4 regions of the Alteromonas sp. V450 genome follow, and region 2 is predicted to be linked to each of the others. Evidence: predicted binding sites of a transcription regulator. Region 2 holds the regulator's gene; each other region holds the start of a gene.
The links. The regulator FliA, encoded in region 2, starts transcription of late flagellar genes. The targets are predictions, from matches to a motif close to CTAAAGNTNNNNNNNNNNNNGCCGATA.

Region 1: a site for FliA is predicted at 2,084-2,110, ahead of BK026_RS11205 (DUF5610 domain-containing protein). Genes of this name have one in related genera too.
Region 3: a site for FliA is predicted at 3,648-3,674, ahead of BK026_RS17440 (DUF3530 family protein). Genes of this name have one in related genera too.
Region 4: a site for FliA is predicted at 3,370-3,396, ahead of pomA (flagellar motor protein PomA). Genes of this name have one in related genera too.

The regions. Positions count from the first base shown of each region.
Region 1 covers NZ_MODU01000004.1:2,573,751-2,579,458, forward strand. The annotation lists gene BK026_RS11200 (RNA-binding protein) at 197-661, shown strand; gene BK026_RS11205 (DUF5610 domain-containing protein) at 741-2,054, opposite strand; gene trmA (tRNA (uridine(54)-C5)-methyltransferase TrmA) at 2,247-3,344, shown strand; gene fabR (HTH-type transcriptional repressor FabR) at 3,465-4,061, opposite strand; gene BK026_RS11220 (fatty acid desaturase) at 4,403-5,530, shown strand.
Region 2 covers NZ_MODU01000004.1:80,460-86,167, reverse strand. The annotation lists gene BK026_RS00405 (chemotaxis protein CheA) at 1-366, opposite strand, end outside; gene BK026_RS00400 (protein phosphatase CheZ) at 379-1,134, opposite strand; gene cheY (chemotaxis response regulator CheY) at 1,169-1,552, opposite strand; gene BK026_RS00390 (RNA polymerase sigma factor FliA) at 1,589-2,320, opposite strand; gene BK026_RS00385 (MinD/ParA family protein) at 2,317-3,183, opposite strand; gene flhF (flagellar biosynthesis protein FlhF) at 3,189-4,571, opposite strand; gene flhA (flagellar biosynthesis protein FlhA) at 4,602-5,708, opposite strand, start outside.
Region 3 covers NZ_MODU01000004.1:3,935,884-3,941,591, forward strand. The annotation lists gene BK026_RS17425 (response regulator) at 1-787, opposite strand, end outside; gene BK026_RS17430 (MFS transporter) at 854-2,194, opposite strand; gene BK026_RS17435 (hypothetical protein) at 2,247-2,570, opposite strand; gene BK026_RS17440 (DUF3530 family protein) at 2,714-3,586, opposite strand; gene rluA (bifunctional tRNA pseudouridine(32) synthase/23S rRNA pseudouridine(746) synthase RluA) at 3,710-4,411, opposite strand; gene rapA (RNA polymerase-associated protein RapA) at 4,461-5,708, opposite strand, start outside.
Region 4 covers NZ_MODU01000004.1:1,749,024-1,754,731, reverse strand. The annotation lists gene dxs (1-deoxy-D-xylulose-5-phosphate synthase) at 1-1,855, opposite strand, end outside; gene BK026_RS07655 (farnesyl diphosphate synthase) at 1,888-2,778, opposite strand; gene xseB (exodeoxyribonuclease VII small subunit) at 2,808-3,050, opposite strand; gene pomA (flagellar motor protein PomA) at 3,447-4,208, shown strand; gene BK026_RS07640 (flagellar motor protein MotB) at 4,208-5,137, shown strand; gene BK026_RS07635 (cyclopropane-fatty-acyl-phospholipid synthase family protein) at 5,205-5,708, opposite strand, start outside.

The sequences.
Region 1 (5,708 bases), 2.5 Mb from region 2:
GTGAAAGATCAACACTTAAATTGGTTTTTTTTGCTTTTTAAGCCACTTTTGGTGTTAACCGCTCATTTCTACATCATTTCAAGCTACTCAATCCATCTTTAGACTAGTTTTTTCACATTTTATTGTTCAATTTGTTACAAATGAGTAAACTATGAGCAGCCTCCAACACCATAATAAACAATAGAAAGGTAGGTATATGAAAGTAGGCTTTATTCAATGCGCTGTTATTAGCGCTATTTTTGCAATTGCAGGTTACTTGTTATTTTCTTATGCTAGTTTAAACGTCCATGTCCCACTGACCGTCTCAGCTGCTCTGCTGATAAGCGGTATCGTTACTCCTATGCTAGCGTCTCTTATTCAAAGTCCATCTTCCTCAGATGCCAGAGCACATTCTAATGACGGATCAGTAGAAACGTTATATGTGGGTAATTTGCCTTACAGAGCAAACGAGAACGCAGTAAAGGAATACTTCAGTAGCTTTATTGAAGTACAGTCGGTTCGCTTAATGAAGGATCGTAAAACGGGAAAAAGAAAAGGATACGGTTTTATCGAAGTTGTAACTAACGATTTAAACAGTGTTATCGACAAAACTAACGATTCAATCTTCCAAGAACGTACACTAAAAGTTCGTCCTGCAAAGGACAAAGTCGAACACGCATGATTTTGTGACCGGGGTTTATAGGCTATAAAAAAGCCCGGTTAGCTATCGCTACCGGGCTTTTATATTAATCGATAGTTAGTTACTCACTTTTCACATCAGGTTGAGGAAGTCCATTAAGTAACGTTTGATTAAAAGCGTGAAACCTATTTATAGCAGATACAAGATCTGGCACCTGTACATCTTTCATCTCACTGATCAAACCACCTATTAGCGTATTGTAATCTTCGTTACTAGATAGTTTACTCTCAGCATTAGCAAAGGTATCCATCATCTTTTCAAGATATTGCGCAACAGGGCTGACTACATTTCCATACTGAGCATTATCACTTTTGTCTTCGTTATAATGCTGAATGTTCTCATATGTCTTTAGCACTTCGGTCTGCGTTGTTCTGTTTAACTGTAACGCGTAGCCAACCAGCTCTTTGTCGTCAAAGCCTAAACTTAATGCTTCTTCAAACGCTTTGTCGATATCACCGTTATAGAAAGTGTCAGCGAGATCCTGTACTTGACCAACCAAATCAGCTATCGACTCTAACTCATCCTCATCAAGTTCGCCTTTTAAAGAAAAACTAATACCGCTTCGCTCGTAGAACTGAAGTGAAGTTTGTTGTTGGTATGACGCTGAAAAATTGTTTTCACCTTGCTCATTACTACCGCCTGATTGCTCCTGAGATGCCTGAGTCTGGAAGTTAAGTTGTTGCGACGCTTGGAACGATCTAAAACTCTCAAAACTAAAGGTCACCTCATCACCATCTTTGGTTCGGATCAGTAAACTACCGCTTCTCTCATCCGATGCAGCAACAGCATTTAATGATGAAAGTGTGACTCCATTAGGTTGCTGGCGACCAAATATATCGGTTTCTAGATCATTTATTCCCGTATCAATGAGATCGCGGCTTTTTACCATTCCTTGTTCAATCTCTTCATTCATGAAACCTGCAAGATCTTTTTCAGCCATTGCAAAACCGCGACTTACACCTTCTCTCGCTTGGCTAAATAAACCATTTAGCTTTTCTTCGCTGGCACCACCGTTTGCAGCCCCTCTAATAACGCCACCTACGAATTTAAGTACGTTTCTGGCGACTTTTTCAAAGTCGAACAAGCTGCTTGACTTCTTTTCAATATCTTTATCTTTCGTTTCTTGCGGCTTTTGGCCACCTATTTCTAGTGCTTGGTTAAGACTACTACTTACCACACGTACGCCGATGCTAGTTTGGCTGCTTGAAACAGATACTGATGCCGCTTGTTGTTTGGAAAACTCAGCAGCTTGCTGCAATCCATCTTGCTGCAATTGCTTTTTCAATGCTTCATTCGGGTGGACAGATGCCTTTTGATCTGCTTTTTGATCAACCTTTTGATCGCCCATGAAAGCCTTAATTTGACCCACGTTCATAATTTGATCCTCACTATCCTCTTTCTTATTATCGGCAAAGAATCAGTATTGTTTAATTTTAATACAGCTTTTTTACTATAAATTCTTTAATAATGCTTCCATAGTGATAGTAGTGCATAAGTAGCTAGCGCTTGTTGCAGTTATTTTTTAAGGGGCTACAATTCGCGACCTTATTCTACGATGGAGATTTTTATGACCGCGACCGAACAACAACGCTATCAAGCCCAGTTGGACGAAAAAGTAGAACGCCTTACTGCGTTACTTTCTCCGTTCAATGCGCCTAGCTTGTCCGTATTTCCATCGCAACCAACGCACTACCGTATGCGCGCAGAATTTAGAGTATGGCATGAGGGCGATGATTTATTTCACATCATGTTCAACCAGGAAACGAAAGAAAAGTATCGCGTAGATAGATTCCCTCCTGCTTGTAAAACAATAAACGATGCTATGGCTTTACTGCTTGGAGAAGTAAGACCAAATGAGCCGCTTAGAAAGAAGCTTTTTCAAATCGATTACCTTTCTGCACTATCTGGCGAACTTGTCATCAGCCTTTTATACCATCGTCAACTAGATGAAAAGTGGCAAGAGGCCGCACAAGAATTAAAGACAAAACTCGAGACTCACTTTCCAAAAGTAAACATCATCGGCCGAGCGAGAAAACAAAAGCTTATTATCGACAACGATTTTGTAATTGAGCGCTTACCCGTTAATGGCAAAGAGTTCATATTTAAGCATATAGAAAATAGCTTCACTCAGCCCAATGCCGAAGTGAACTGTAGCATGATTGAATGGGCACTAGATTGCGTAAAGCCGCTCTCTGGCGATTTACTGGAGATGTATTGCGGTGCAGGTAACTTCTCTTTGCCGCTAGCGCTTCACTTCGATAATGTAGTGGGTACCGAAATAGCGAAGCCTTCCGTGCAAGCTGCGCAGTTTAATATCGAGCAGAATAAACTTAACAACGTAAAAATCGTTAGATTGGCTGCTGAGGAATTTACTCAAGCTATGAAGGGTGAGCGCACGTTTAGTCGCTTAGAAGGCATTGATCTAAGTGCATATAATTTCACGACTGTATTGGTAGACCCACCAAGAGCTGGGTTGGATGAAGACTCGCTAAGAATGATTCAGGATTACGATAATATCGTGTATATCTCGTGTAATCCTGAAACCTTAGCTCAAAACCTTGAGCTTTTAAGTGAAACTCACAACGTTGCTCAATCGGCGCTATTCGATCAATTCCCGTTTACTCATCACATTGAAGCAGGTGTACTACTTACACGTAAAGCCTAGTTTTGGTATAAGTTAACCAGGCCTTTGGAGACACAAAGGCCTATGGGGCTGCATAATATAGGGCGAGTATTTAATCGCGCGCGCAATTTGCGCCTCAAGTCTTTAAAGCCGACGATTCTATTAAGAGATTTTTTGCGTTGCGCCTAATTGAACAAAGCGGAGTTGCGCTTTTACTTTCTCCCCAATTTCTCGGCGAAGTTTATCGTCTGCTTCAAGCGCCTCAGCTCCAGCACTAAATACGAGTCTTACCATGGCATCAGCTTGAAGCTGCGCGCACGTGTATTCCACACTCTGCTGCTCAATAATGTAGTCGGTCAACTCGTCGATAAAATGTTGAATTTCTCTAAATACCGCCAGTCGATAAGCCGACGACGTACCAGTGTGCTCGCGGAGCAAAAGGCGAAATACGTTTGTGTTAGCCGCGATGAACTCCATAAAGGTTTCAACAGAAGTATGGATTACGCCCCCCCCAGAGGCGATGCGTCGCCTTGCTTGGCGCATTAGCTGACGCAACGCTAAACCAGCTTCATCCACCAGCGTTAAACCCAATTCGTCCATATCTTTGAAGTGCCTATAGAAAGATGTTGGTGCAATACCAGCCTCTCGAGCAACCTCGCGTAAGCTAATTGCCGATAAACTGCGGTTTTCGTCTAACAATGAAAACGCAGCATGAATAATATTTTGACGGGTTTTTAATTTCTGTTCTTGTCGACTCACATTCACACCATAGGTTGATTGGCTCTTAACAGCCTGACGATTTCTAGCCCAAAGAGTTTAAGCTCTTACGTCATATTTATAGCCATCAACGCAATCGAACTTCCTACATCAAAGACTAGCATACATAGTTTATCGCAACACACATCAGTGGGGAAAGAGAAACAGAATCATCTCTTTTATAAACAAATAGTAAGCAGAAAAAGCCACAATTAACGAGCGCTTTAACGTAACTCTTCTATAATTAAACTTTACACATGTAAGCAGAACTATTCGGGGTTTTGCTTGCCTGAAGCCTCGTAAAACGATAAATTAGCGAACAGTTGTAAGCCAAGTTGTATAAAATGAAAAAACCTCCTCTTATCCTTACTAATGTGCTGGTATTTATTATATCTGGTGCAGTTGCGTTTATTGGTGTGCCGCTCTGGGTGGCATATCAAGGCATCGATTGGGCAGAAATCGGTGCAGCTATATTCTTATTTTACTTTACCGGTATGTCCATCACTGCCGGCTATCACCGCCTATGGTCTCATAAGACTTACGACGCCAATGTAGTTGTCCGCGTTGTACTTGCTATCGGTGGTGCGATGGCGCTACAAAATAGTATATTGCACTGGTCGTCAGATCATCGCATTCATCATCGTCATGTTGATGACAACGACAAAGACCCCTACTCTGCCAAGAAGGGGCTTTGGTTTGCGCATATCGGTTGGATGTTGCGTGAGTATCAAGCCAAGCGTTACGATGACTATAGCAATTGCAAAGATCTTCAAAAAGACAAAGTAGTAATGTGGCAGCACAATTATTATTTGCCCATCGTGCTGGCCGCTAACTTTGGTATCACGGGTCTGCTGGGCTATTTAAATGGTGACGTTGTAGGCATGATCTTGGTAGCCGGTGTTCTTCGCCTGGTGCTAGTGCATCACGTAACCTTCTTCATCAATTCTCTTGCTCATTTTTGGGGTAGTCAGCCATACACCGACAAGAACACAGCACGTGATAACGGTATCCTTGCTTTCTTCACCTTTGGCGAGGGCTACCACAATTACCATCACATTTTCGAGTACGACTATCGCAATGGTATTCGCTGGTATCAGTTTGACCCTACAAAATGGCTTATTAAAAGCCTATCATTGGTGGGACTCACTACTAATCTTCGTAAGGTACCAGAAGAGCGCATCGAAAAAGCATTAGCGGCAATGCAGCTTCAAAGAGCAAGTGAAAAAGTATCGCTACTGCCTAATGCTGAAGAGATGATGCACACCATTCAAGAAGAATACGACTTGTTAATGCAGCGCATGAGTGAATACTACGCCACGAAAAAACGTGTTATGCGCGTTAAACAACGCACCCTAAAACGCAGTATCGAAGGGCTTGAGCTTGCATATAAGTACAAAGAGTTGAAACACGCCTTTGCGGTACAGAAAGAGAAATGGACACAGCTACAGAGTTTGTCTTTCCAAATGGCGTAAAGTAACGCAATCTCTTATACGTTTTAACGCTAAAAACCACATAAGTACCTGCTTATGTGGTTTTTTTTATTCTATAGTTGGAATTGTAAGGTAGGTAATACCATATATCGTATAGGGTAGTTATACTAAAACCAGCATCAATTATTTTGTATGAAGGTCAACTTTTTACGTGACGTCG
Region 2 (5,708 bases):
AATATCAACGAGATGCGCATCAGCCGGCTCAAGAGGTTCGCGAGCCTTAACACGTTCAAACATTTCAACGACGACATCTGTCGCTTGCAAGATAATGTCCATCAACTCAGGTGTGAGTGTTCTTTGTCCATTCCTCATAACGTCGAAAACGTTCTCAGCCCCGTGACAGATTTCTACTAGCTCTGTCAGTGAGAGAAAACCTGCACCACCTTTTACAGTGTGGTAGCCACGGAATATTGCGTTAAGCAAATCCGCATCTTCAGGATTGTTTTCAAGATCAACGAGCTGTTCTTGTAATTGTTCAAGTATCTCTCCGGCCTCAACCAGAAAGTCCTGTAATATATCCTCGTCAACATCAAACGACATGCGCCCGCTCCCCTAAAAACCTAAGCTAGACAAAAGGTCATCAACATCATCTTGGCCAGATACAACATCATCTCGTTCATCCGCATCAATGATTGGGCCTTCTGCCTCAACACCATCAATCTTATCGGCCTTAACGCTAGATGGTTTAGCTTGATCTGAACTCTCGCGCTCACCAAACATAGTCAGCATATTTACCAAGCTGTCTTCGACTTCTTTTACCAAGTCAATTACGCGGCGAATTACTTGCCCCGTTAAATCCTGATAACCTTGCGCCATTAATACTTCTGTGAGCAACTGTGTAAGTTTAGCCGACTGTACAGATCCGTCTTCCAACAATTCGTCTAAGTCAGCACACAAAGCCTTAAACTCGCCGAGCTCGATTTGACGATTCATGAGCTTTTTCCACTCAGGCATCACTTTTTCAATCCGAGTCGAAAGCGTTTCAGCTATCGGCATGCTTGCTTCAACAGCGTCCATAGTAGTATTAGCAGCTTTTTCAGTTTCTTCAATTACATATGTAAGACGAGACTGCGCATCTGGAATATCATCATTCGCTAGATTCTTAATACGGTCGTCAATTTGGAAGTTATTAAGCGCGTCATGAAGTTGACGAGTAAGCTTGCCTACCTCAGCAAATAACTCCACGTTTTCTTTCATTGAAGCGGCTTCAAGAAGCGCATTGGCAGAAGCGTTGTCGCCCTCTTCGAGATAGGCAACGAGCTGTTTTGCTTCTTCCAAGGAAATTGGAACGTTTACATTCGTAGTCATCCAGTAAACCTCGTTTCTCTGGTGAGCGTCTGGATCAACCTAAACGTTCGAAAATTTTATCTAACTTTTCTTTCAGTGTTGCGGCAGTAAAAGGCTTCACCACATATCCGTTAACACCTGCTTGAGCAGCCGCAACGATTTGCTCTTTTTTAGCTTCAGCCGTTACCATTAAAACGGGAAGGTGCTTCAACTTATCGTCAGCGCGAATCGCTCTTAATAAATCGATACCTTGCATTCCTGGCATGTTCCAGTCTGTAACAACAAAATCAAAATCACCTTGTTGCAACATAGGCAGCGCAGTGCTGCCATCATCTGCTTCCTGGATGTTGGAGAAACCCAGATCTTTTAATAGGTTTTTGATGATACGTCTCATAGTTGAAAAATCGTCAACCACGAGAATCTTCATGCTCTTATCCAAAATAGCCTCCAATGAGGGGTTAATTGTTATTAATATCTATTCTTCGTCAGCTTGCCACGACTTCATTCGTGATTTAAGTTTTAACATGGCCTGACTATGAATTTGACTAACTCTCGACTCACTCACATCGAGAACTTCACCTATTTCTCTCAGGTTAAGCTCTTCATCGTAGTAAAGAGAGAGCACTATTGCCTCTCGCTCTGGCAGAGTCGTTATTGCATGGGCCAACGCTTTCTGAAAAGCCCCCTGCATAAGGTCTTCAAGCGGCGCGTCACTTCCTTTGTTTCGTTCAGTGGAAATAACGTCCTCGGAAACACCTAAATCCTCAATGCCGACTAACTTACCAGCATTCACTTCGTTTAGCATTTGGTGATAATCCTGCAAACTTACATTGAGTTTAGCAGCAATATCAGAATCTCTGGCATCTCGCCCTGTTTCACTCTCGACTTGTGAGATGGCTTCAGTTATCGCTCGGCCATTTCGATGGACCGACCGAGGTGTCCAATCACCTTTGCGGATTTCATCAAGCATTGCGCCGCGAATTCTTATTCCGGCAAAGGTTTCAAAACTAGCACCTTTCGAGCCGTCAAAATTTCTTGCGGCTTCCAGAAGACCAATCATTCCTGACTGAATTAAGTCATCCACAAGCACGCTTGCAGGTAGACGAGCCATTAAATGATGGGCAATTCGCTTAACCAACGGTGCATGCCGTTCGACTAATTGCGACTTGTCATTCTGTTGTTGATAAGCGGCTGCTTTGCTATTCAACGCTGATTTCCCACTGCTTTATCTGCTACTAACTGCTCGATGAAAAATTCTAAGTGCCCACCGGGCTGGGCCGGAATTGGCCAAGTAAGCGCTTTTGTCGCCAACTGTGTGATAGCGACTGCAGCAGGAGACCCGGGATAAGCGTCAACAATGGCCGTTTGTTTCCTAACGGCCTTGCGAATATTTTCATCAAATGGCACTGTTGCAACTAATTCTAGCGCAACATCGAGAAAACGCCCCGTCACTTTGCTTAACTTACTAAACAGCTCTTGCCCTTCTCTTATATCGCGAACCATATTAGCAACGACTTTGAAACGAAACACACCGTGCTCTCGATTCAAAATTTTAATCAGTGCGTAAGCATCAGTAAGGGATGTCGGTTCGTCACACACAACAACCATTATGTCCTGCGATGCTTTAGAGAAGCTTAGCACCATGTCTGAAATACCTGCCGCAGTATCAACGATAAGGACGTCAATTTGCGAACGCAGCTCACTGAATGCTCTAATAAGCCCCGCATGCTGCGTTGGAGATAGTTCAGCCATGGATTGCGTGCCGGACGTTGCAGGGGCAATTTTGATGCCGTGCGGCCCTGTCACCAAAACCTCGTCGAGAGTACATTCGCCCGATAAAACGTGTGAGAGATTTTTCTCTACACGTAAACCAAGCATGACGTCGACATTTGCAAGACCCAAGTCTGCATCAAGTACCATTACGCGCTTACCTTGCTTCGCCATAGCGATTGCGGTATTTAGCGTAATATTTGTTTTACCGACGCCACCTTTTCCTCCAGTGACGGCGATAACTTTGATTAACCGTGATTGCTTCATTTTTCTTAAGCTACTCGCTTGATCGTCAACCATACTGCCTATGCTGTTTTAATTGCGCTGTTAACGTTAGTATGATTCAAACTGTACTTTTTATAAAGCTTTGCTGCAGCAGAAACGAGAGATTTCGCTTCGGCAATCTTTATATCTTCAGGTACTTTTTGACCATCGGTGACATAACTGACCGGAAGTTGGTATTCAACCGCCGCACTTAGTACCTCTCCTAAAGAGTAGCACTCATCTAACTTTGTGAAAATACAACCACTTAGTTCAACGTCATCATACGCTTGAATGATTCTCTGTAAAGCAGGATATTGCGTATTGGCCTGAGCAACTAAATATTTTTTCACATTTGGCATTTGACCATTGTCAAATTGTTTTATTTGTTTAATTAATCGGCTATCTCGTTGACTAAAACCAGCCGTGTCAATCAATATTAGACGCTTATGGCGAAGTTGGAATAATAAATCTGCAAGTTCTTCACTGGTCTGCGCTTTTTTAACAGTACAACCGATTATTTTTCCGTATGTTGCAAGCTGTTCAAACGCCGCAATTCTGTACGTATCGATAGTGATCATCGCCACCGACTCTGCGCCATATTTTTGTGCATAACGCGCTGCGAGCTTGGCTACTGTTGTTGTTTTTCCTGTTCCAGTCGGCCCAACTAACGCTACTGCACCTTGTGCACTAAGTATATCGTTGCCCGTCACATTTATGCGATTAGCCAATAGGTTAAGAAGATATACCCACGCGTCTCTCTCATTGTAATGTGCTGGTGTATAGTTAATCAATTGAGTTGCTAGTGCCTGGCTTAAGCCCATATCTGTTAAGCGTGCGATTAAATACTGATGCACGGGCTTTTGACGCTTATTCTTTGCTTCCATCAAGTCCGCAACCTGGTACTGAAGCACGTTTCTCAACGATGCCAACTCTTCTTTAATCTGCGTGAGCTCAGCTGACTGCTGCTCTGGAGCTTCTACAATGCTCGACGCTTGGTGCTCAGGGAATGTAGCATTAGTGTGGTCTGCACCACGTTCTTTGTGACTTTCCATTTCCTCTAAAAATGCATCGGAGAAATCAAGGTGAGCAGCAATATCATTCGCTTGCTTAGCGTTACCATTAGATGGTTGGCTGGTAGATGACGGCGCGCTGCTGTGCTGCTTTTCAAGCAATGCTTTTAAGCTATCTGGACCATCATCACCAATAATTTCGCTCAAACTCGGCACCGACTTTTGTCCCAAGTTTTGCACTGCCTTTTTAGGTACAGAGAGTTTAGCTTCTGGCTCTTTATCGTACGCCGCAACCAACTCTATGCCGTCTGCTACTTTGCGATTTGACATAATGACCGCATCGCTACCAAGTTCTGCTTTAACTTGGCTTAAAGCTTCACGCATATCTTTGCCAAAGAAACGTCTTATTTTCATTGCAAACTCTCCGATTACCCTTTCGTCAGATTATTGACCAACCGAACTGACTATTTTTATTTGTTTGTCGTCAGGCACTTCTTGATAAGACAGCACATGAAGCCCAACAACCGAATATTTTAAGAAGCGCGATAGTACTGGTCGTAGCATGCCCGACGTGAGAAGAACCGATGGTTCACCCTCTAACTCTTGTTGTTGACTTGCTTGCTGTAACGATTTTTGCAGCTTGTCAGCCAACCCAGGTTCTATACCAGCACCATCTTCACCACCTGCTTGAAGAGACTGGTGCAACATCTGTTCCAACTCTGGCGCCAAGGTTATGACAGGTATTTCTTTCGCGCCTTGTGTAATTTCTTGCACGATAAGCCGCTTCAGTGAAATACGCACAGCTGATACCAATACATCAGGGTCTTGACTACGCGTTCCATACTCGCTCAATGTCTGTACTATTGTTCGCATGTCACGAATAGGTACGCCTTCGAAAAGAAGTGTTTGAAGCACCTTCACTACGGTACTGAGAGGCAGAATATCTGGCACTAGGCCTTCAACCAACTTAGGGTGTTGTTTAGCTAACATATCGAGTAGCTGCTGCGCCTCTTCATGCCCAAGCAGTTGATAAGCATTGTTTGTAAGCAACTGGCTTAGATGAGTCGCCACCACGGTTGCAGCGTCAACAACGGTATAACCTAATGTCTGTGCGTGCTCGCGCTTGTTAGGTTTTATCCAAACTGCATCCAAACCAAAAGCGGGATCTTTGGTTGCTCTTCCTTCCAATTTGCCAAACACTTGGCCAGGGTTTATTGCCAACTCTTCATCGTGGCTAATAAGAGAATCACCTATGGTTACCCCTAGCATGGCAATGGTGTAGGTATTTGGCTCTAAATCAAGGTTATCGCGTATATGAACAGGTGGGATAAGAAAACCCAGTTCCTGTGACAATTTTTTCCGAACGCCTTTAATCCGTGTCAATAACTCGCCACCTTGCGACTTGTCTACAAGGGGGATTAAACGATACCCAACTTCCAATCCTATGGTATCGACTTGCTGCACATCATCCCAACCAAGCTCTTTAATTTCGGGCGCTGCCGCTTCACTTTGCACCACTGTATCTGACGCTGTAGGCTCGGCCGCCTTCTT
Region 3 (5,708 bases), 3.9 Mb from region 2:
GTTCCAGCGCACTGATAATTGCGCTAATGGGCGCGCGGAACTCGTGGCTTATTAACCGTAAAAATTGATTTTGCTTGAGTAGCGCCTTATCGCCTTTTCTGCGAAGTAATCGCGTTTGACCGTTACGTGTTGATTTTGTTAAACGGGGAACAGCGTTACGGTTGAAGGCCGCTATTAACACAGCACTGATGAGCGCCATGAACACAGTTAAGGTGAAAAGTTGTAAACGCAAGGCTAATGTTCCAGCTTGTTCTGCAAGCGTTCTTTTTTCATCATCAATGACAAAAAGCAGCGGCGATAAACTGAATGGAACACTAAAATAATCTATGCGTTTATCAGCAGGAGATAATGCGAGCGTATTGAGTAAATTCAATGTGTCGACATTGATACGGTATGCAGAGTCGGAGGGTAAACCGTTCACGAGAGCCTTAAATTTATCAAGCTCAAGCAAAGAAAGTGTCAATGTTTGGTTGTACTTTTTGTTGAATCTGTCGTTGACCAAAGAAAACGCGTCTCTATAGATAGCCTGAAGAGCAGGCGCTGCATCGGATAAATTGGATGTTATGAGTGTTAAGCGTTTATTTTCGATATCAAGAAGGGCTGAGGAAGCTCTATCTCCGTCGTTTATTTTATCCGTGAACTGAGAAAGCTGATGCGACGTAAAAAATAAACACACGCAGGCGAGTATACCTATGGATACAAATCCAGCCTGAAACCAAGTCGAAGGGGAAATTACCAGGGGCTGTTTAGTGATTACCTTATCTTTCGGCTGACGTTGGTCTTGCAAAGTGCTTCCTTAGCTGTACATTTACTCACCTTTTAAATGTAGATGTTTGCTCCGAGCTTGCAAGGTTCAGTGCGATTTTGTCGCGGCGGTTTCGACGGTTTTAATATGATGTCGTATTGAATACAAAAAAAGTAAACTGGGTATCACCATTAAAGCGGTGAGAATGAAAAACAAGCTCCAGTTTCCCTGCATAGCGTCGACCACGAACCCGCTGCTTGATGCCACTAGTGTTCTCCCGGCTACGCTGAGCGATGCCATAAGCGCATATTGCGTGGCGCTGAATGCGCGATTGCAGAGCAACGAAATAAAGGCAACCATAGCAACCGTGCTCCATGCGCCGGTAAATCCGTCAACTATTACGGTAAATGCTAAAAGTGCTGTAGATGGTCCTGTTTGCGCAATCGCTGCGAAAAGTAAGTTAGAGGCGGCCATCGCAATTCCAGCAACCATTAACCCACGATAAATGCCATAGCGAATGTTGACGACACCACCTAAAAGCGAAAACAAAATGGTTACCCACCAGTTAAGCAATTTGGAATAGGTTGCAATGTCGCTGTTTGAGAACCCCACTTCTTTGTAAAAAACAATACTCATCCTTCCAAGAAATGCTTCGCCTATTTTAAAGAGAAAAATAAATAGTAAAAACGAGACGGCTAATTTAACGCCATTTCGATTAAAAAACTCAGAAAACGGTGCGACGATAGTAGTGTGAAACCAGTGTAGGAGGGCACTGCGACTGCTATTGCTTGTTTCTGTTGATATTTCACTGAGTAGCGCCTCCCTATCTATATCGGGCTCAGTAGCAAAAAGCGTTGAAAACGCGAGAAGCAGCATTATGCCACCTAATAACAAATATATATCAGGCCAAGACCAAGACGTGAGATCGGCCAAAAAGAATGGTATAGCGCCTAGACCACCATAGCCCGTCCACCAGCCTGCGGTTGCAACTGACGACGCAGCTGACATACCGTCACTATCATTTACAGCAATGCAGTCGATTCTGAATCCGTCGATTGCAATATCTTGCGTAGCCGATGCTATTGCAATCAATAACCCAACAAGGGCTACGGTAAATAAGTGATCACTTGCTGTTAATTGAGACATAACAATGCATAACGCCGCTAGGCAAAGTTGCATTGAAAATATCCAACCTTTGCGCAGACCCAAAAAAGGAGGCTTGAGTTTGTCGACGAGGGGAGACCACAAAAAATTAAAGCTGTAAGTAGCGAAAATAATGCCGAACAGACCAATAGCAGAACGAGACAGCCCTTCATCTTTCAGCCAAGCTGATAACACAGAGCTTATCATTATCCAGGGGAAGCCGCTTGAAATGCCAAATAAGAAAATACTGGCAAAGCGTTTGTCGTTGAAGGATTGTAATACAGAAAACAAAAAGACCAGCCCCATGACTGCTGTAAAAGCAATATTGAGCCATTAAAGCTGTAGAATAGCAATATAATTAAGGGCGAATACCCACACAGTCCAGAGGGCAGTGTCCGGCGCCTTCAAGGTATTTGGTACAATTGGTGAGTTCATCTACGAGATACTGGTCGTGTTTAAGCTTCTCTTCACCCCAGTAATGAACTTGGTGCAGCAGGTGCCAGAATACGCGCTCTTTTTGTGTGTAGGGTTGGGTGAGGGTGTAATCAATTTGCCCCCACTCTTCCATACAGTCCCAAAAAAAGAGTTCGAGTTCGTCAATTGGGAGCTCATTTTGCCAGAATGCTCTCAGGTAAAAGCAAAGTTGCTTTGCTTTACTGTCTACAAATTCTTGAACATTCACAAATCAAACAACCATTTTGTGTTCACTAAACGTATTATAGTTCATAACCGTGTGACTGCGTATTCTCAAAGGCTACTTTTACAACTGATATATCCATACCGTTGTTTTGTTTATGTATTTAGCGTAATGCTGATGTTGACGAATTACCAGCCTAAATGACGTGTCCAGCCGAGGATACTGTTTGTAAGCATTTGATTTGAAAAGTTTTTGTTTTTCTGCTTTATACTAAAGGTTAACGTTTTACCTGGAAGTTTAACCTGTCTGTAGTGTAACTTTAGTTCAACTTTTGACCGGTTTTGTCGTTTGTAGTCGGTGCTGCCAGCCCAGTCATTGAAACCTCCTAAGGCAATATCCAAAACCGGATAATCAGATTGTGATATTAATTTTATAACTAAGTTATTGTTTTCTCTCTGTGGCCAAAACGGAGAAATAGCGACTAAGCTGTCAGGTTGAAGAGCTTCCTGAACATTTACCGCATTCATATAGGCCCCAGCGAGCATACCTTGCACAATAACCAGGCGATAACCCTGTCTGTCTTGCAGATAATTGTTCAACGAAGTTATGTGCGACGTAAGTGCCATGGTTACTGAATCAAAGTTATATGCTTGGGTTGAAACATCGCTCTGTGGGTGTACCGGTAACGCATTTTCATTACCTGTATTTTGATCCTGAGTTACCAGATCTGCATCTTTAGAAAGTGTAACAGCCACCGGAAAGTCAAATGGGCTGATGATCACATTCCAACCTTTTTGAGCCAGTTGGTTTGCCATAATATTGGCTTGAGAAATAGTAATGCTTGACGGAAACGGCTCTGAAAAAATGACGGCAGTCCCCAATGAAAGAGGGGTTTGAGATGCAATCTCTATAATTGGGTTTGATGATTCTCCTACCATGAGTGTTTTAACTTCATCTGGAGGGAATGCATGCCTGATATCAGTGTAAAAGTCGCATTGCGCCGCTGGTGTACACAACAAACATGTAAAATATAACAGCGTTACAAATAATCTTGGCAACATGTAAGACTTTTCACCTGAGTTAAATCAAACTACTTCACTAAGAACCCTTCTCTTTTTTACTTATCGGCCGAGTTAAAAATTGCTTAAGCCGCTATTTATTGTCTAGCGTCATACAAGAATAATTTATAACGCAGTTGGGCTGTGTCGACTAAATGGGATAGAGGTCTGAAAATTTAAAACAGTGTTATGTGTAGGGTGAGTGAAGCTTAAGCTCTCAGCATGAAGCTGTAAGCGGGCTGCCATGGATAGCGCCTCTTCATGGGCATAGAGTCTATCCCCTAAAATAGGGTGACCTAGAGCAAGCATATGCACGCGCAGTTGGTGAGAACGACCGGTAATAGGATAAAGAGCAACTAAAGAGTAGGGCAATCCTTTTTCATCTAACGTACGCTCAATGACGTTAAAGTGCGTTACAGCTTTTTTACCCCGCTCGAAGTCAACCATTTGCTTTGGCCTGTTTGGCCAGTCGCAAATAAGGGGGAGGTTAACTTCTCCGCTGTCTTGTTCTACATGCCCATGAACTCGGGCGAAGTAACGTTTTTTAGTTTGCCGAAGCTCAAACTGTTTCGAGATATGGCGATGGCTATCTTTATTGAGCGCCAGCACCAAAATACCTGAAGTCGCCATGTCTAAGCGATGTACTACTGTGGCGGTGGGATAAACACGGTTCACCCGGCTGATCAGCGAGTCGCGGTGTTCTAGTGCTTTGCCCGGAACGCTCAATAGCCCGCTAGGTTTATGCGCAACCACCATGTCCTCATCTTGATACAAAATATCAAGATAAGGTGTCATTGGTGGGTTATAAACAAAACTTGGGTTCGCCATTATGTACTCGTTACTTCACCGTCGCTTTTGAATGTTTAACCTATTAAGGTTATGGGTTATTTACAACAATACGAATGGCGTCCAGCTGAACGTCTGCATCCTGAATAACTTTATCAAGGGCGTTCATTTGCGTTTCGATAAACTCAATTTCGCTGTCACGTACTGCTGGGTTACGCTTTTGAAGATCGCGTAAGCGCTGTATTTCTTCGTTAAGCGTGCTGTGCATACTGTTAAGTGCATCGTGTTGTTTTTGGTTCGCTTGTTGATGGGCCAGCTTACGCGCCTTTTCAATGGCAAGCTCAAGCGGCTGTTGCAAGGCTTTTAAAAGCTGAGCCGAGATCTTACGTCCAATTTTACGCTTAACGTCGAAGCTTAATTCAGACGGATTCCCTTGCGCATCTAAACACACTCGCACCGGTGTTTGAGGTAAAAAACGGCCTAACTGAAGCGCTTTAGGGGCTTGTGCCTGCAGCACAAACAGCGCTTCAACCCAATAAGCGCCTTTTGGCAAAGACGGCTCGGCAATGAAGCCCATGCTGCTTTTTCCGTGTACATCGGTGAGTACTACGTCTATGGCGGTATGCACGAGCGGATGATCCCAACTTAAAAACTGTACGTTTTCCAGCGTGGTGGCAACACGGCGCTTGTAAGTAACCGTCATACCTTCTGGGTCAAGACCTGGAAGCTGGCTCACCATCGACTCGGTTGGCATAAGAATAAAGCAGTCATTGCCTTTTTCATCCTGCTGAACACCAATAGCATCGAATACGCGCCCCATAAAGCGCGACAAATCTTGTTCGCTATCAAGGGTAATGATGTCTTCAAGCAGTTGTTCTACACGGCCCTCTCCCGAAGCATTAAGCTCTAGAAGCCGATCGCGACCGGCTTCTAGCTGCGCTACGAGCTGGCTATTAAGCGTAACACTCATGTTCACTAGCTCGTCACGGGCGCTCATATCGTCAGGGTGCAAGCACGCACCAATAAGCAAAGGCTTAACGTCGTCGAACACGCCAGAGCCAGTCGGACAGGTTTTTTCGAAGGCATTAAGCCCTTCGTGATACCAATCTAGTAATACGTGCTGCGCGGTTTTCGCTAAATACGGCACGTGAATTTGTACGGTCTGGGTTTGGCCAATACGGTCAAGACGACCAATACGTTGTTCAAGCAGGTCTGGCGTAATAGGCAAGTCGAACAATACTAAGTGGTGAGCGAACTGGAAGTTACGGCCTTCGCTGCCTATTTCGCTACACAGTAGAATTTGTGCGCCGTCTTCCTCATCAGCAAAATAATGGGCCGC
Region 4 (5,708 bases), 1.7 Mb from region 2:
CTGCAATAATGCCTTCAGCATCCAAACCGTGTTCTTTGTACATTTCTTGCTGTGTGCCCTGTAGAATAAAGCTATCGGGCAGACCCAACATTTTCACTGCTTTTAGAGCACCATTTTGCTGTAAATGCTCAAGTACTGCACTGCCAGCGCCACCCATAATACAGCCGTCTTCTAGGGTGATAAGCGCGCTGTGTTCACTGGCTGCCTTCAAGACCGCATCGCCGTCTAATGGCTTGATAAAACGCATGTCGATGACGGTAGCGTCAATCGCCTCAGCAGCTTCAAGGGCATAAGGCAGTAAGCAGCCAAAGTTTAGAATGGCGATGCGTTCTGACTTATCTTTTGACGATTTACGAACCGTGCGAGATTTGCCAATCTCAAGCTCTACCATGGCTTCATCGGGGGTAATGCCCATGCCACCACCGCGAGGATAGCGAACGGCAGCAGGCTTGTTAAGCTTGTGGCCCGTGTAGAGCATTTGGCGGCATTCATTTTCATCCGAAGGCGCCATAACTACCATATTTGGAATACAGCGAAGAAAAGCGATATCAAAAGCCCCTTGGTGAGTAGGGCCGTCTGCGCCAACAATGCCGGCTCTGTCAATGGCAAATAAGACGGGTAGGTCTTGAATTGCCACATCATGAATTAGCTGGTCGTAGGCACGCTGCAGGAATGACGAATAAATAGCAACAACCGCATTCATCCCGTCTTTGGCAAGCCCTGCGCCAAACGTGACTGCATGCTGCTCGGCAATAGCAACATCGAAATACTGTTCAGGAAAGCGTTGAGAAAACTCAACCATACCTGACCCTTCACGCATGGCTGGCGTCACTGCCATCAGCTTAGGGTCTTGCGCGGCCATATCACACAGCCATTTCCCAAAGATTGCTGAATAGGTAGGGGCTGAAGGCTTAGACTTGGGCAAAGCGTTATCTGCCGGGTTGAATTTAGGCACCGCATGGAATTTGATTGGGTCTTCTTCAGCTACCGCATAGCCTTTACCTTTCTTAGTAACTACGTGCAGCAACTGCGGGCCGTCAAATTTGCGCATGTTGCGAAGGGTATCAACCACTCCGTTAACGTCGTGTCCATCAATAGGACCAATGTAGTTAAAGCCTAATTCTTCAAATATGGTACCTGGAACAACCATGCCTTTTATGTGCTCTTCTGCACGGCTAGCAAACTCTTTAATTGGCGGCACATTGCTTAGCAGTTTCTTGCCGCCGTCGCGTATAGAGTTGAAAAAGTTACCTGTAAGTAAGCGAGCAAGGTGGCTATTTAATGCGCCTACGTTTTCAGAAATAGACATTTCGTTGTCGTTAAGCACGACCACCATATCTTTTTTGATATCGCCGGCGTGATTAAGGGCTTCAAAGGCCATACCTGCGGTCATAGCGCCATCGCCAATCACAGCCACTACCTTGCGGTTCTTGCCCTCTTTTTCCGCCGCTACGGCCATGCCTAGCGCGGCACTTATTGATGTAGAAGAGTGGCCAACGGCGAAGGTGTCATAGTCACTCTCGGGTGGCCACGGGAAAGGGTGTAGGCCATTCTTTTGGCGAATAGTGCTCATGCGCTCTGCTCGGCCAGTAAGAATTTTATGGGGATAGGCCTGATGACCTACGTCCCAAAGTAAGCGGTCGAAAGGTGTATTGTAGACATAGTGCAATGCCACGGTTAATTCCACCGTGCCTAAACCAGAGGCAAAATGGCCGCTGGTTTGACTTACGCTGTTGAGTAGGTACTCGCGTAATTCATCGGCAAGCTCGCGCAATTTCTCTTGCGGCAGTTGCCTCAACTTTTCAGGCGTTTGCGCAAGCGCAAGCGTTGGGTAATGTTGGAGATCTAAACTCATGTACTTATTATCTTTTTCAACATGGCGCGTGGCTAGTGGTCGCGTTTTACCAAAAGCTCGCTAAACGCAATTAAACTATCGGTATTGTAGGGTAAACGTGCCAATGCTTGAAGTGCATTATCGTGAAGCATTTCTAATTCTTGTTTAGCGCCTGTTATACCAAGTTTAGCGGGAAAGGTATTTTTCCCTAGTGCTTCGTCCGACCCTGCGGGTTTTCCTAATTGTTCGCTACTGCCCTCAACGTCTAAGATATCGTCTTGAACTTGAAAAGCCAGCCCAATATCTGTGGCGTAGGCCATCAAGTCAGTTTTAGTTTGGGGTAGCAAGCCTTCACTTACAATAGCAATCATTTCGACACAAGCTTTCAACAAGGCCCCGGTTTTAAGTCTGTGGAGTTGTTTAAGTTCTTCTAGTGAAATGGTTTTTCCAGTACTGGCTAAATCAATAGCTTGACCACCGCACATACCTGCGTAGCCAGCACTTTTTGCCAACACAGACAGCAACTGGCCACGCTTCGTCTCAGCGTAAGTACTGAGCGGTGCATCAGCCAATACGGTGAACGCAAGCGCTTGAAGGGCGTCACCAGCTAAAATAGCCGTCGCCTCATCAAAGGCGATATGGCAAGTTGGCATGCCGCGGCGCAAGTCGTCGTCGTCCATTGCTGGTAAATCGTCGTGTACTAAAGAATAGGCATGCACGCATTCAATAGCCATACTAATAGCCATCTGGTCTTTTTTTGGCACGTCTAAGGTGTTACCCACAACCTGAACCAAGAGAGGACGCATACGTTTACCGCCAGCAAGAAGGGCGTGACGCATCGCGTCTTTCAGTCGCGGCGCATAATTGGGTAATTCGTCAATTAATGTAAGAAGAGATGCATCAGTTTGTTGTTTGACTTGCTGATGCAAAACAGAAAAATTCATAGGTCGCCTGTAGGTTTAAAATGAACGAATTATGGCTGTTCACTTTCAGGAAGGGGGTGAAGGGTTTCTTCGCCTTGTTCGCTGAGCAATATTTTCACTTTTTGTTCAGCGTTTTCAAGTGACTGCTGCCCTTGACGAGAAAGAGCTATACCTCGTTCAAATTTTTCGAGCGCTTTATTTAACGGCAGATCGCCGTTTTCCATTTCGTTAACGATTGCTTCCAGTTCTGATAACGTTTCTTCAAAAGACGCGGATACTTTTTCTGTCGTCATAAAACACTCAATTCAGTGGCCAAAATTTACATATCGCGCACATTAACCGAGGGCCGCACAAGGGTCAAATGGTTTGTCCGTATATCGCTCATATCGCATTGGTATAGCGCTTTTTTCGTTCAGGTGGGAGGGCTTTATAAGGAGAAATTGTGCTATATTCGAATAAATTGGCTACATTACTAAAAAAAGACCAAAAGTGACGAGTAGAAAGGTCATAGAAACGAACGGTCAAAAATGAATAAAGCATTCAAACCAAGCGATGTAGTGATTGACACACTTCATAAAAACCAAATAAATGTGATATTTTTCAATTATGTCGTTTTAGAATTTCTATCGTTGGCCGATAGACTACTTGTAAGTTATCAGCACCGACTGCGCAATAATGGGGAAGAGTGAGTGGATTTAGCAACCGTCATAGGTATGTTGGGCGCCATTGGATTCATAGTCATGGCTATGATTTTGGGCGGCAGCTTGAGCATGTTCATCGACGTGCAATCAATACTTATTGTATTTGGAGGAACGTTATTCGTTGTTCTTTCTCAGTTTACGTTGGGGCAATTTTTCGGCGCAGGTAAAATCGCCGGCAAAGCGTTCATGTTTAAAATTGAATCTCCAGAAGAGCTGATTGAAAAAATAGTTGAGATGGCGGATGCAGCGCGTAAAGGTGGGTTTTTAGCACTCGAGGAAGCAGAAATTTCTAATGAGTTCATGCAAAAAGGTGTCGACATGCTTGTTGATGGCCATGACATTGAAGTTGTTAGAGAAACCCTCGCGAAAGATATTTCAATGACCACTGAGCGTCATGATTTTGGTGCCTCGTTCTTTAAAGGAATGGGCGACATTGCACCAGCAATGGGAATGATAGGTACGCTGATTGGTCTTGTTGCAATGCTTTCTAACATGGATGATCCAAAGGCCATTGGGCCGGCGATGGCTGTTGCACTTTTAACAACACTTTATGGTGCATTTTTCGCTAACGTTATTTGTTTACCTATTGCTTTTAAACTTGCAGTTCGAGCGGGCGAAGAAAAACTCAATCAAAGCTTGGTGCTAGACGGAATAGTAGGTATTGCAGATGGTCAGAACCCGAGAGTGATTGAGGGTGTACTAAAAAATTACCTTGCGGCTAGCAAACGCGGAAGCGCAGAGGAAGAGTAATGGCTGAAGAAGAATGCCCCAAGTGTCCCCCCGAAGGACTTCCAGCTTGGATGGGAACATTCGCGGATCTTATGTCGCTTTTAATGTGTTTTTTCGTGCTGTTACTTTCGTTCTCCGAAATGGATGTACTTAAGTTTAAACAGATAGCAGGCTCGATGAAGTTCGCCTTTGGTGTGCAAAATAAGATAGAAGTTAAAGACATTCCAAAAGGTACGAGCGTTATTGCTATGGAGTTTCGTCCGGGTAAACCCGATCCCACGCCAATTGAGTCTATTCAGCAGCAAACGATAGATATGACGCAGCAAATGCTAGAGTTTCAAGCCGGTGACGAAGATTCAGCCGGGGGGCGGCAAAAGCAACGGGGTGAACAACGAGGGGGGCAAGCGCAACAAACGGCAACAGATTCGTCTTCGTCCGCTCAACAAAGCTCTGATGAATCTCAAACCGCAGAGCTTATGAAGAAGGTCGCACAGCAGTTGCAGAAGCAAATTTTAGACGGCTCTATCGAGATGGAATCACTTGGACAGCAGCTAACCATTCGTATTCGAGAGAATGGCTCTTTCTCCGCGGGTTCTGCGTTTTTACAACCGCAATTCCAGCCTGTATTAAGGAAGATTGGCGGGATCCTCGCCGACGTACCCGGAGAAATTGAAATTTCAGGGCACAGTGACGGTCAGCATATTGCTAACGAACTTTATCGTTCAAATTGGGACTTGTCTGCACAACGTGCAGTTGCCGTAGCTGAAGCGATGAGAACAGCACCTGGCTTTGATGAAAGTCGAATGTCTGTAGTAGGAAAAGCAGATACAAGCCCTGTTGTTGAAAATGCAACTTCGCCTCAAGACCGAGCCAAGAATCGAAGAGTGGAAATCAATATTAACCAGGGTAAACCAATGATTTCGAACCCAATTTCTGTTGTAGACCAGTGATTTGACTGTTCAAGTAAATTAAAAAAAGCCTAGTAAATAGGCTTTTTTTGATGGCAATGTACGTTCTTTACCTTTTACACAAATCGTCTAAATAGTGCGGCTTAGAGATAACTAATTGAACCGTGCTTATTGTCCGTTCTAGAAAACCACCTTCACAGTACTTTAGATAGTAGGTCCACATTCTAATAAAACGCTCATCATAGCCGTCATTTAAAAGCTCGTCTTTTGCTGAAATGAAAGCTTCATACCAGTGATTAAGGGTTTTTGCGTAATCAATTCCAATGTCATGAAGGTCTCTTATCATCATGTTGGTATGGTTTTTTAGGTGTGCGTTTAACTGATACTGTGACGGCAAGAAACCACCGGGGAAAATATATTTTTGTATAAAGTCTACGCTGTTTGAATAGCTGTCGTAACGTCTGTCATCAATGGTGATAGACTGCAACAGCATTAAACCGTTTTCTTTGAGTAACGATGCACATTTTTCAAAGAAGTTTCCTAAAAACTGTTTTCCAACTGCTTCAATCATCTCTATAGAGACGAGCTTGTCGAATTTACCTTCTAGAAGACG